DNA from 3 places in the Streptomyces glycanivorans genome. Region 3 is predicted to be linked to each of the others. Evidence: riboswitches for the same ligand, from Rfam matches in the RefSeq annotation. Region 3 holds a riboswitch; each other region holds the start of a gene.
The links. A riboswitch is a leader RNA that binds a small molecule or an ion and turns the genes downstream of it on or off. The one in region 3 is predicted to bind cyclic di-AMP.
Positions count from the first base shown of each region.

Region 1: linked by a shared signal. The riboswitch ahead of P8A20_RS08145 (transglycosylase SLT domain-containing protein) and the one ahead of P8A20_RS13925 (C40 family peptidase) in region 3 are both predicted to bind cyclic di-AMP.
Region 2: linked by a shared signal. The riboswitch ahead of P8A20_RS16860 (M23 family metallopeptidase) and the one ahead of P8A20_RS13925 (C40 family peptidase) in region 3 are both predicted to bind cyclic di-AMP.

Region 1 covers NZ_CP120983.1:1,890,328-1,894,471, reverse strand. Annotated here, with positions in the region: gene P8A20_RS08160 (cytochrome P450) at 1-833, shown strand, start outside; gene P8A20_RS08155 (ferredoxin) at 887-1,078, shown strand; gene P8A20_RS08150 (hypothetical protein) at 1,819-2,049, opposite strand; cyclic di-AMP (ydaO/yuaA leader) riboswitch at 2,434-2,593, shown strand; gene P8A20_RS08145 (transglycosylase SLT domain-containing protein) at 2,596-3,450, shown strand; gene P8A20_RS08140 (hypothetical protein) at 3,686-4,144, shown strand, end outside.
Region 2 covers NZ_CP120983.1:3,857,857-3,862,000, reverse strand. Annotated here, with positions in the region: gene P8A20_RS16870 (MerR family transcriptional regulator) at 1-231, shown strand, start outside; gene P8A20_RS16865 (PP2C family protein-serine/threonine phosphatase) at 364-1,521, shown strand; cyclic di-AMP (ydaO/yuaA leader) riboswitch at 1,755-1,907, shown strand; gene P8A20_RS16860 (M23 family metallopeptidase) at 1,919-2,965, shown strand; gene P8A20_RS16855 (aldo/keto reductase) at 3,213-4,144, shown strand, end outside.
Region 3 covers NZ_CP120983.1:3,263,197-3,267,340, reverse strand. Annotated here, with positions in the region: gene P8A20_RS13925 (C40 family peptidase) at 47-1,198, opposite strand; cyclic di-AMP (ydaO/yuaA leader) riboswitch at 1,197-1,356, opposite strand; gene pcrA (DNA helicase PcrA) at 1,614-4,052, shown strand.

The DNA.
Region 1 (4,144 bases), 1.4 Mb from region 3:
GTCTGATCGACGACATGCTGGCGGGCCCCCCACAGGCCGACCTCGTCCAGGCCTTCGCCCTCCCGGTCCCGTCGCTCGTGATCTGCGAACTGCTCGGGGTTCCCTACGCCGACCACGACTTCTTCCAGGAGAACAGCAAGACCCTCATCAGCCGCAGCGCGGCACCCGAGGAGCGGGGCGCGGCCCACGCCAACCTGATCGGCTACCTGGACGAGCTGATGGGCGACAAGATCGCCCGGCCCGCCGACGACCTCCTTTCAGGGCTCGGCGCCCGCGTCGGGGCCGGGGAACTGTCCCGCCGTCAGGCGGCGGAGATGGGCGTGCTCCTCCTGCTCGCCGGACACGAGACCACCGCCAACATGATCGCTCTGGGCACCCTCGCCCTGCTCGAGCACCCCGACCAGCTCACCCTGCTCCGCGACTCCGACGACCCGAAGACGGTCGCCGGCGCCGTCGAGGAGCTGCTGCGCTATCTCAACATCACCCACGGGGGCCGCCGTCGCGTGGCCGTCGAGGACATCGAGATCGGCGGCGAGGTCATCCGGGCCGGCGAGGGGATCATCGTGCCCAACGACATCGGCAACCGTGACCCCGATGTCTTCGCCGACCCCGACCGGCTCGACATCGGGCGGGACGCACGGCGTCACGTCGCCTTCGGTTTCGGAGTGCACCAGTGCCTGGGACAGCCCCTGGCCCGCATGGAACTCCAGGTCGTCTACAGCACCCTCTACCGGCGCATCCCGACCCTCCGCCTGGACGCCGGCCTGGAGGACCTCTCCTTCAAGCACGACGGGTCCGTGTACGGCGTGTACGAACTGCCCGTGGCCTGGTGACCTCCCGGGCACCCGCCCCACCCCACAGCGGACATCACGACGAAGGAGTGCCCATGAAAGTGATTCTCGACCAGGACAAGTGCGTGGCGTCAGGGCAGTGTGTCGTCGCCGCGGACGATGTGTTCGACCAGGACGACGACGGAATCGCCGTACTGCTCGACCCCAACCCGTCGTCGGACCGTGCCGACGACGTCGAGCAGGCCGCAGCCGTCTGCCCCGCCCTCGCCATCCGGATCCTGGGCTGACCTGAGGGGCCGTCCCGCCGCTCACCGCCGCGGGACAGGCGCGCCCGGACGTTCCTACGGGACGGGCAGGAGCTCGCCCGTGGCGGCCCGGGACTCGACGGCGCGGTGCGCCTGATCAGCGTTCCCGCATGTCCGGGCCCGGGTCCGCGCCGGTGAGGGCCCCGAGGTGGAAAGGGCCTTCCCGTGGCGGCGCACGACGTCCATCGGCGCCCTGACGGCGGCCTCGCCGCCGCCGTCGAACACACGGTGGACGCCTTCGTGGCACCCGTCAGCTCCACGACGGGTGCCACGAAGGCGTTCCCGGTGGACACGACGACGTGGTCCGCACCGCCGCGCCGGGCCGACTCCGCGTTCTCCTCTGTGGAGGTGAGCCCGATGTCCGTGGCTCCCCGGGGCCTGGTCAACCGCGTCAGCTCCTGTCCCGGGCCTACCGGACGCCGAGTGGACCGGCGTCGCCCGCCCCGGCACGACCGGGGAGCCTCCGGTGACGAAGCGATGTGCCGTGACGCCCCGCACCATCAGGCCGGCCGCACCGGTCACCGCGGTCCCGGGCGGAGTGCCCATCCTGTTGTCCGCCCGCCGGATCACCTCTCTCGACGCGGACCTCGGACACCGCTCTCGGCCTGCTGAGGGTCCCGGCAGCCGCGACGCCTCCGTCCGTGGCCTGACGGCCGGGTCAGGGCCCCGGAGGACGGCCGGCCCGGAGCCCCCGGCGGCCCCCGGGCGGGCCCCTGGGCCACTCAGTGCGGTTTCCAGCTGAGCTTGCCGCCCCCCACCCAGCGGACCGCGGCCGGGTCGTCGAGGTCGTGGACCGGGATCCCGGCCGTCGCGGCGGCGATCAGCACGTCCGTCATGGCGGTCGCGCTCCCGATGACCTCTCCGTCGATCTCCACCACGCGGAAGGGCGGATCCCCGGGCTGAACGGGCAGGACGGTGATCCGCGGGGCCGAGGCGTGAGGGTTCTCAGTCATGGCGGATCGGTTCCACGCCGGCGTTCCAGGTATGCGGGACGGCTTCAGGCATGAGTCGTATGCCCGTTTTAGTACGTTTTTAGAATTTAATCCCGTAATCCATAAAAGGCCATTTCGTGTGACCTGAACCCCTTCGCGTTGGAGCAAATCGCCCGAATCGGACTTCGTGACCAGGGTCACCTTATGCGGCCCGGACGCGGGAGGGTGGCAGTCGGTTCCCTTCTGCGCCAAGAGGAATGGATGGCGCGATGTGGGGTGGATTACATGAATTCCCGTGAATTGATCTTGCGAATGAATTGTGATCACTGAACCAGGCTTGTTCCTTTCCCTATTTCTCGCCTACGGTCACCATCACTCCGGGCGGAACGCCGAATCCTGCCGCCGCCCGATTACCCGACCACTTCTCGTACGGCAGGAGCGGGGGACCCAAGTAAGTGCCGATCCGGTTTCCGGAGCGGCTCGGGGTGAAGTCGCATTCATGTGCGGCCGGGCATCTCCAGCCCGAACCCGACAGCTCACTTCGCAGGCGACGGAGAGGAATTCAGCATGCCCGAAATCGGTAAGCCCCGTCGTTTTAGGACCAGTTCGCTCACTCGCGGCATCATCGCCGTGACCACGGGCGGAGCCGCCCTGGCCCTCCCCGTGATCGGTGCGACCAGCGCCTTCGCGGCCCCGGCCCAGTCGCCCGCCGTCGAAAAGGCTGCGACCTCGACTGCCGCGTCCGGCAAGGGAATTGCAGCGCAGAAGTCCGAGGCCACCACCTATTCCGTGATCTTGGGTGACACCCTCGCCAAGATCGCTCGCGAGCATTCGGTGAACGGTGGCTGGAAGGCTCTGTACGAGGACAACCAGAAGGCTGTCGGCGGAAACCCGGACCTGATTCACCCCGGTCTGAAGCTGACGATCGGCGCCAAGGCCGACAACAAGTCGGAGAAGGCCGAGTCCAAGGCCTCCGCGTCCTCCGACCGCGCCGAGAAGAGTGCCGACCGCGCCGACCGCTCGGAGCGCACGGACACCTCCCTCGCCGCGGAGGGCGCCCCCGCCGCCGAGGCCGCTCCCGCCGCCGAGCCGGTCAGCTACACGAACGACCTCGACGGCTGGATCAAGGAGTCGCTCGCCGTCATGGCGGAGCACGGCATCCCCGGCACCTACGAGGGCATCCACCGCAACATCATCCGTGAGTCCGCGGGTGACCCCCAGGCGATCAACAACTGGGACATCAACGCGATCAACGGCGTCCCGTCCAAGGGGCTGCTCCAGGTCATCGACCCGACCTTCCAGGCCTACCACGTGCCCGGTACGTCGACGGACAGCTACGACCCGGTCGCCAACATCACGGCCGCGTGCAACTACGCCGCGGACAAGTACGGTTCGATCGACAACGTCTTCGGGGCCTACTGAGTCCTCGCCCAGGCGAAACCTCCGGCACGCGGGTGCGTGACGGAGGGACCGGAACGACGGGTGGTACGGGTTCGGCGGAACCCGTACCACCCGTCGTTCCGTTGTCCGGGGCCGTCCGTGTCCGAGGTCACCGGACCGCGGTGTCAGGCAGGACGGGGCGGGCGGTGTCCCGACGACAGGCCCGGCGGGGCAGGCCGACTGGTCTCGTACAGGTTCGTCGTCCATACTGCCCGCCGTGGAGCAGCGCATAGATTCGAACACCAAGCCCGAGTTCGCCGCGGGGACAGATCCGGCGTACATCCCAGGCCTGACGGCCCCTGCCCCCGCGCGGACGGAGGCGGAAGCGGAGGAGGCGGAGCCCGAGGGGGTCCGGGAGGCCGAGGTCGCGGAAGCCCCCGCGGAGGGGGTGGCGGACGAGGCCGTGGACGACTCCGCGGCATCCGTCGACGCGACCCCGGACGAAGAGGTCGAGCCCGAGGACGTCGCGCCGGACGCCGGGGCGGCCGGCGTCGAGGAGAAGGCCGCAGGCGAGGACGGTCCCGTCTTCGAGGTCAGTGACCGACGCGGATCCATCAGGGTGGACGCCGAAGGTGTCCGCTTCCGGCTCGACGACCAGGAGGCGGAGTTCGACTGGTCCGAGATCGGCGCGGTCGAGGTCAGGACCGGCCGCTTCGGACGCCGGTTCACCGTGACC
Region 2 (4,144 bases), 590 kb from region 3:
AGGGCCGCCGGCCTGGAGCCCGGCGGCGAGGAGGCGCAGGACATCGCGCGGCGGCACTGCGCGTGGCTGTCGGCGACGGCCGAGGTCACCCGCGCGTATGTGACCGGGCTCGGGGAGATGTACGTCGCCGATCCCCGCTTCGGGAGGAACTACGATCGCCACGGGGACGGAACCGCCGTCTTCGTACGGGATGCACTGACGATCCACGCGCAGCACCGGCTCTCCGACTGACCCCCGGAGGCGGGGCTCCGGCGCGCTCCTCCCTTCGGCCCACGACGGGCCGCCGTCCGGCGCGGCTCCGGGCGGCGGGGGCGGGGCGCGATACCGTCCGCAGCCGTGGGTGGACCGGGCAGGAGTGCACAGGTGGGGAAGCGGGACGGGCGGCGAGGGGGCGTGGGCGGGGTTTCCCGTTCCCGGCGGCTCGTGCGCGCCCTGCCCGCCGTGATGATCTGTGTCGGGGTGGCCTTCGACGTCGGGACGCCGACCGAGGTCACCGCGGTACCGCTGTTCGCCGCGGCTTCGTTGGTCGCCGCCCCCTTCTTCTCGCTGGCCGGCACCGTCCGGGTCGCGGTGGCCGCGATCCTGGTGGTGCTCGCCATCCGGTTGTCGGACGGGGCGATCCTCAGGGTCGTGTCGATCACCGACCTGCTCACCCTGGTGACCGTCGGCGCCCTCGCCGTCCTCATCAACCGCGTCGTGCGCCGGGGTACCGAACAGCTGGCCTCGGCCAGGGTCATCGCGGAGACCGCGATGCGCGCGGTGCTGCCGAAGCCCGAGGACCGGATCGGCGGACTCCTGGTCGCGGCGCGGTACGAGGCCGCCCAGGCGGACGAGTTCGTCGGCGGTGACCTGTTCGCCGTCGCGGACACGCCGCACGGGGTGCGCCTGGTCGTGGGGGACGTGCGGGGCAAGGGGCTGGACGCCGTGGCGGCTGTGGCGGTCGTGATCGGGGCGTTCCGGGAGGCCGCCGAGCAGGAGAGGTCGCTGGAGGGGGTCGCCCAGCGGCTGGAGCGGGCTCTGGCCCGGGAGGGGTCGCGGCGGGGCGGGCTCGACTCCATGGAAGGGTTCGTCACCGCAGTCCTGGCGGAGATCCCGGTCGGCTCGGACACGCTGAAGGTCATCAACCGCGGGCATCCCGAGCCGCTCGTGCTGCACCCCGACGGCGTGCTCGACGTGCTGGCACCGACCGCGCCCGCCCTCCCGCTCGGGATGGGGCTCGGCACGTGGCCCGACCGGTCCGACGAGTGGACGCTGCCGGCCGGGGCGATGTTCCTGGCGTTCACCGACGGGCTCTCCGAGGCGCGGGACATGACAGGAGTCTTCTACGACCCGGCGGACCGGCTCCGAGGCCGGCTCTTCCCGGGGCCCGAGGAGCTGCTGTCCGCGCTCACCGACGACGTACGGCTGCACACGGGGGGCCGGTCGACGGACGACCTGGCGCTCCTCGCGGTCGCGCGTCCGGCGAGGGGGCAGCAGGAGCGCCGGACCACCGTGAAGATCGTGCGGCGGGACCGTGAATGAGCGGTTGCGACCGTCGGTAGTCGAAGGGCTCCGCTCCGCATAACATTTGACGCACCGTCAGAAATTGGCAGCTGGATTACGGGCGCTCAACTTGCCGGTTTACGCCCGATTGAGCCCTGTAAGTCCAGGCCAGAGGCGTGAACGATCTGTGGGAACAGCTTGGAATCGGACCCGGGTGTCTATTAACGTTCGATAACGCAGCGCGGTTGTACCTGCCGTCGCAAGAGGCGGCACCGTGCGCAGCGCCGAATTCCGCAAGGGAACCGGGGAACCACCTACATGGGGTGAATCGGACACCTGTGTCTCGTGAGAGACGGAGGGGTCCGTAGGAGACCTTCCTGCTCCGAACCCGTCAGCTAACCCGGTAGGCGAGAAGGAAGGAAAGGAGTGCGCCCACGTGGCGTCCAACCAGCCTGCCCCCGAGGCCCCGTCACCCTTCAGGACCGACAGCTTCGGCGACGACGGCAGGACTTGGGAGGAATGGAATCCCACCGAGGAGTCCATCCGTCCCGTACGCGGTCGGCATCGCGTCGCCAAGCAGCGCGGCCTCGCCCGTAGCTCCACCGTCCTCGGCGTCGGTGTCATAGCGGCCGTCGGTGCGGGCGGCATGGCCACCGCGCAGAGCAAGCCGCCGGTCTCCATCTCTCTTCCCGATTCCATCGCGGACAATCTCCCTGACGCCAAGTCCCTTCCCGGCGTGGGCGCGTTCATGTCCGGCGACTCCGACTCGGACTCGGACCACGAGACGGTCGCCGCGTCCTCCCCCCTCACCACGGCGGGCATCACCGCGGCCGAGGCCGAAGGGGGCGCCACCGACGCGGGTGAGGCGCTGCGCGCCCGCATCCTCCAGCAGGCCGAGCAGCAGCAGGCCGGAGCCGACGCCGAGGCCAAGGCCGCGCAGGAGAAGGCGGCGGCCGAGGCGGCCGCGGCCCAGGCGGCGAAGCAGCAGAGCGCGGCGGAGGCCGAGGCCGTCGCGAAGAAGAAGGCGGCGGAAGAGGCGGCGAAGAAGAAGGCGGAGGCAGAGCGCCTGGCCAAGCTCGCCGCCAGCTACGCCGTCCCGACCTCGTCGTACTACATCAGCTCGACCTTCGGTCAGGCCGGTTCGATGTGGTCCTCCGGCTACCACACCGGGCTGGACTTCGCGGCTCCGACCGGGACCCCGGTCAAGGCCGTGCACAGCGGCACGGTGAAGTCGGCCGGCTACTCCGGTTCGTACGGTTACCGCACGGTCCTGGAGCTCGACGACGGCACCGAGGTCTGGTACTGCCACCAGTCCTCGATGGACGTGGTCGCAGGACAGAAGGTCACCACCGGTCAGACCATCGGCCGTGTCGGCGCCACCGGCAATGTGACGGGCGCCCACCTGCACCTGGAGGTCCACACCGCGGACGGCGCGGGCATCGACCCGATGGCGTGGCTCCGGGGCAAGGGCCTCACGATCTGATCCCCCGCGCCGGCTACCGGCGCAGCAGAACCCCGGCGGCCCTGACGCACGACCCCCCGACGTCAGGGCCGTCGGCCTGTCCGGGACCGCGGGACGGGCCGGGCGGGGGGCGTGCCAGTAGGGGCGGGCCGGGAGCGGCGGTCATCGGCGGCCGGGAGAAGGTGGTCCCCGGTGGCCGGGAGCAGGCGGCCCCCGGGGGCGGCGGCGGAGCGGAATAGTTGGCTCCGCCCGTTGGTTGTCCCTCGGCATGACGTCTTTGCGCCCGCTCGGTTCTTCGAGCCTTCAGGTCTTTCCCCTCGCTCTCGGCGGCAACGTCTTCGGCTGGACGGCCGACGAGGAGCGGACGTTCGCCGTCCTCGACGCGTACGTCGCGGCCGGCGGCAACTTCATCGACACCGCCGACTCCTACTCGGCCTGGATCCCGGGCAACGAGGGCGGTGAGTCGGAGACCCTCATCGGCAAGTGGCTGGCGTCCCGTTCCCGCCGCGACGACGTCGTCATCGCCACCAAGGTCGGCGCGCACCCTTCGTACAAGGGGCTCTCGCCCACCACGATCAAGGCGGCGGCCGAGGCGTCCCTGCGCCGGCTCGGCACCGACCACATCGACCTGTACTACACGCACTTCGACGACGAGAGCGTCCCCGTCGAGGAGATCATCACGGCGCTCGACCAGCTGGTGAAGGCGGGGACGGTGCGTGAGATCGCCGCCTCCAACATCAGTCCCGAACGGCTCCGGGCCTCCCTGGACTTCTCCGAGCGCGAGGGCCTGGCCCGTTACGTCGCGCTGCAGCCGCACTACAACCTCGTCTCGCGAGACACCTACGAGGGCCCCCTCCAGGACACGGCGGCGGCCGCCGGCCTCGCCGCGGTCCCGTACTTCTCGCTCGCCGCGGGCTTCCTCACCGGAAAGTACCGGCCGGGGGCGACCGTCGAGAGTGCGCGGGCCGAGGGCGCCGGCAAGCACCTGGAGACCGAGCGCGGCCGTAAGGTGCTCGCGGCGCTCGACAGGATCGCCCAGGAACACGACGCCGAGATCGCCACGGTCGCCCTCGCGTGGCTGGCCTCCCGGCCGACCGTGACCGCTCCGATCGCCTCCGCGCGCACGGTCGAACAGCTGCCCGCGCTGGTGGCGGTGGACGGTCTCCGGCTGAGTGAGCAGGAGCTCGCGGAGCTGACCGG
Region 3 (4,144 bases):
GCCCTTCGCCTTGTACGGGCGGCGTCCGCCGTGCGCGGGCAGGTCGCTATGCCGGGCGCACGCTGCCGTAGATCGGCATGTAGTAGATCGACTCCTCGCGGACGTTCGCGCCCGGCTTGGGCGCGTGGATCATCATGCCGTCGCCCTTGTAGATGCCGACGTGGCTGATGTCGTCGTAGAAGAAGACCAGGTCCCCCGGCCGCAGGTCCGCCGTGGCCACCCGGGTGCCGACCTCGACCTGGTCCCACGTGGTGCGCGGCAGATCGACGCCGGCCGCCTTCCAGGCGGCCTGGGTGAGCCCGGAGCAGTCGTAGGAGGACGGGCCCGTCGCCCCCCACACGTACGGCTTGCCGATCTGGGCGCGTGCGAAGGCCAGGACCTTCTCGGCCTTCGAGGCGTAACCGCTGTCGGAGCCCGTGCCGGAGCCCGTGCCGGACCCCGTGCCCGTGCCCGTCCCCGTCTTCGTGGCCTCGTCCGCGGCGGCCTTCTCCTTGTCGGCCTGCTGCCGGGCCAGCTCCTCGGCCTTGCGCTCGGCCTCCGCCTCCTTCTTGCGCTCCAGCTCCGCCAGCCGCGCCTTCTCCTCGGCGGTCAGCTTCGACAGCAGCGAGCGCGCCTCGGTGAGCTTCGTCTGCACCTGCTGCTTGCTGGTGCGCAGCGAGGCCTGCGACTCGGTGAGCGTCTCCAGGCTCTTCGTCGCCTCGGCCCGCTTGGCCGCCGCCTCCTTCTGCTGTGTGCGGAAGTCGGCGACCGCCTTCTGCTGCCGGCTGGTCATCCGGGCCATCAGCTGGTCCTGGTCGAAGTACGACTGCGGATCGTCCGCCAGGAAGAACGTCGCAGTCGGGGCGATCGAGCCGCCGCGGTACTGCGCGGCCGCGTAGTTGCCCAGCTCGCGGCGGGTCTCGTTGAGCTTGTCCGCCCGCTTCGCCGCGGCTTCCAGCAGCGCGTCGACCTTGGAGCGCTGCTCTGCCGAGGCGGTCTTCGCCTTGTTGTACTGCTGCGTCGCCGTACCGGCCTGCCGGTAGAGGTCGTCGACCTTCTTCTGCACTTCCTGGATGCTGGGCTTGGGCTCGGCGGGGGCAGCCGTCGCGCTCTGCGTGGAGAGCAGGGTGACGGAGGCGAGCGCCGCGGTCGTGAGACCTACGGCAGGGGTGGTGCGCACCCGGGTGCGGGGCTTGCGATGCGACGCCAAGGCCGGCATCTCCTTCCGTGGACCGCCTACCGGGTTAGCTGTCGGGTTCGGGCGGAACGGAAGGCTGCCCTACGGTCCGGCGGGACGGACCGATTCACCCCGGTGCTGCGTGTGGGTCCCCGGTTCCGGGCCCCTTCGGGGCGGTGCGGATTCGGCGGGGGTGCCCGTGCGGCGCGGTTCGCCTCAAGGGGGTACGGGGCACCCGTCGGAGCACGCTAGCCAACCCGTGGTGCCCTTGTGAAGGTTGATGTTCGATATGCCCGATACATTTTCGTGACCTTTTCCCGGCGATGGTCCGCGTGGCCGGATGTGACCCCGGAATCTCACGTTCCGTAGGCAGCCCGTTCCGTTCCGCTCCTGGTCCCGGACCGTTGTCGCCGTTGCGGCCCGGGCTGTCGGTGGGGCCGCCTAGACTCGTGAGGCGATGAGCAGCCTCTTTGACGACAGTTTCCTGACCGGCCTCCAGCAAGGGGAGGACGGCCCCCCGCCGCCCCCCGAGGAGCACGCACCCGAAGCGGTGCCGGAGGGCCTCTTCGAGGACGTCTTCGACACGCCTCCGCCGCCGCGCGACGCCTACTACCGCGACGGCGCCCCGCGCCCCGTCGTCGACTCAGCCGCGCTGCTCGACGGGCTGAACACGGAGCAGCGCGCCGCCGTCGTGCACGCCGGTTCCCCGCTGCTCATCGTGGCCGGCGCCGGCTCGGGCAAGACCCGGGTGCTCACCCACCGGATCGCCCATCTCCTGGCCGAGCGGGGGGTGCACCCCGGGCAGATCCTCGCGATCACCTTCACCAACAAGGCCGCCGGCGAGATGAAGGAGCGTGTCGAGGACCTCGTCGGCCCGCGCGCCAACGCCATGTGGGTCATGACGTTCCACAGCGCCTGTGTGCGGATCCTGCGCCGGGAGTCGAAGCGCCTGGGCTTCACCTCGTCGTTCTCGATCTACGACGCCGCCGACTCCAAGCGGCTGATGGCACTGGTCTGCCGCGATCTGGACCTCGACCCGAAGCGCTACCCGCCGAAGTCGTTCACGGCGAAGGTCTCGAACCTGAAGAACGAGCTGATCGACGAGGAGACCTTCGCCGGTCAGGCGGCCGACGGGTTCGAGAAGACGCTGGCGCAGGCCTACGCGCTCTACCAGGCGCGGCTGCGCGAGGCCAACGCCCTCGACTTCGACGACATCATCATGACGACGGTGCACCTGCTCCAGGCGTTCCCCGACGTCGCCGAGCACTACCGCCGCCGCTTCCGGCACGTCATGGTCGACGAGTACCAGGACACCAACCACGCGCAGTACACCCTCGTGCGCGAACTGGTGGGCCCGGCGGGCGAGGCCGACGCCCCGGGCGAACTGTGCGTCGTCGGTGACGCGGACCAGTCGATCTACGCCTTCCGCGGCGCGACCATCCGCAACATCCTCCAGTTCGAGGAGGACTATCCGGACGCGAAGACGATCATGCTGGAGCAGAACTACCGCTCCACGCAGACGATCCTTTCGGCGGCCAACGCCGTCATCGAGCGCAACGAGAGCCGTCGCCCCAAGAACCTCTGGACGAACGCGGGCACCGGCACCCGGATCACCGGCTACGTCGCCGACACCGAGCACGACGAGGCGCAGTTCGTCGCCGACGAGATCGACCGGCTGACGGACGCGGGCGACGCGAAGGCGGGCGACGTCGCCGTCTTCTACCGCACGAACGCCCAGTCCCGTGTCTTCGAAGAGATCTTCATCCGCGTCGGACTGCCCTACAAGGTCGTCGGCGGAGTGCGCTTCTACGAGCGCAAGGAGGTCAGGGACGTCCTGGCCTACCTCCGGGTGCTGTCCAACCCCGAGGACACCGTCCCGCTGCGCCGCATCCTCAACGTGCCCAAGCGCGGCATCGGGGACCGGGCCGAGGCGATGATCGACGCCCTCTCGATGCGCGAGAAGATCTCCTTCCCGCAGGCGCTGCGCCGCGTCGACGAGGCGTACGGCATGGCGGCCCGGTCGGCGAACGCCGTGAAGCGGTTCAACACGCTGATGGAGGAGCTCCGCACGATCGTGGAGTCCGGCGCCGGACCGGCGGTCGTCGTGGAGGCCGTCATGGAACGGACCGGCTACCTCGCCGAACTCCAGGCGTCCACCGACCCGCAGGACGAGACCCGAATCGAGAACCTCCAGGAGCTCGCCTCCGTCGCTCTCGAATTCGAGCAGGAACGGGCGGAGGAGGAGGGCGCGGGCACACTCGCCGAGTTCCTGGAGAAGGTCGCGCTCGTCGCCGACGCCGACCAGATCCCCGACGAGGACGAGGACGGCTCCGGCGTCGTCACGCTGATGACGCTGCACACGGCCAAGGGCCTCGAATTCCCCGTGGTGTTCCTGACGGGCATGGAGGACGGCGTCTTCCCGCACATGCGCGCCCTCGGACAGGTGAAGGAGCTGGAGGAGGAGCGCCGGCTCGCCTACGTGGGCATCACGCGTGCCCGCGAGCGCCTGTACCTGACCCGGGCGGCGATGCGGAGTGCGTGGGGCCAGCCCTCGTACAACCCGGCGTCGAGGTTCCTGGAGGAGATCCCGGACCAGCACCTGGAGTGGAAGCGCAAGGGTCCGATGGCGGCCTCGGCGGGACCGACGTCCGGCATCACCTCGTCCCTGTCCTCCTCACGCTCGAAGTCGGGGCCGTCGGGATTCGCGACCCGGCGCACCTCCGACAAGCCGGTGGTCACCCTGGTGGTCGGGGACCGGGTCACGCACGACCAGTTCGGCCTGGGCACGGTCACGGCGGTCGACGGGTTCGGCGACCAGGCGAAGGCGACGGTCGACTTCGGCGACGAGCGGCCGAAGAAGCTGCTGCTGCGCTACGCGCCGGTCGAGAAGCTCTGAACCGGCAGGGCGGGCGGGGCGGAGAGACTCCGACCCGCCCGCCCTGGGACGTGGTGCACCGGACCGGCCGGCGCTCCGGCGCGGCCGGTCCC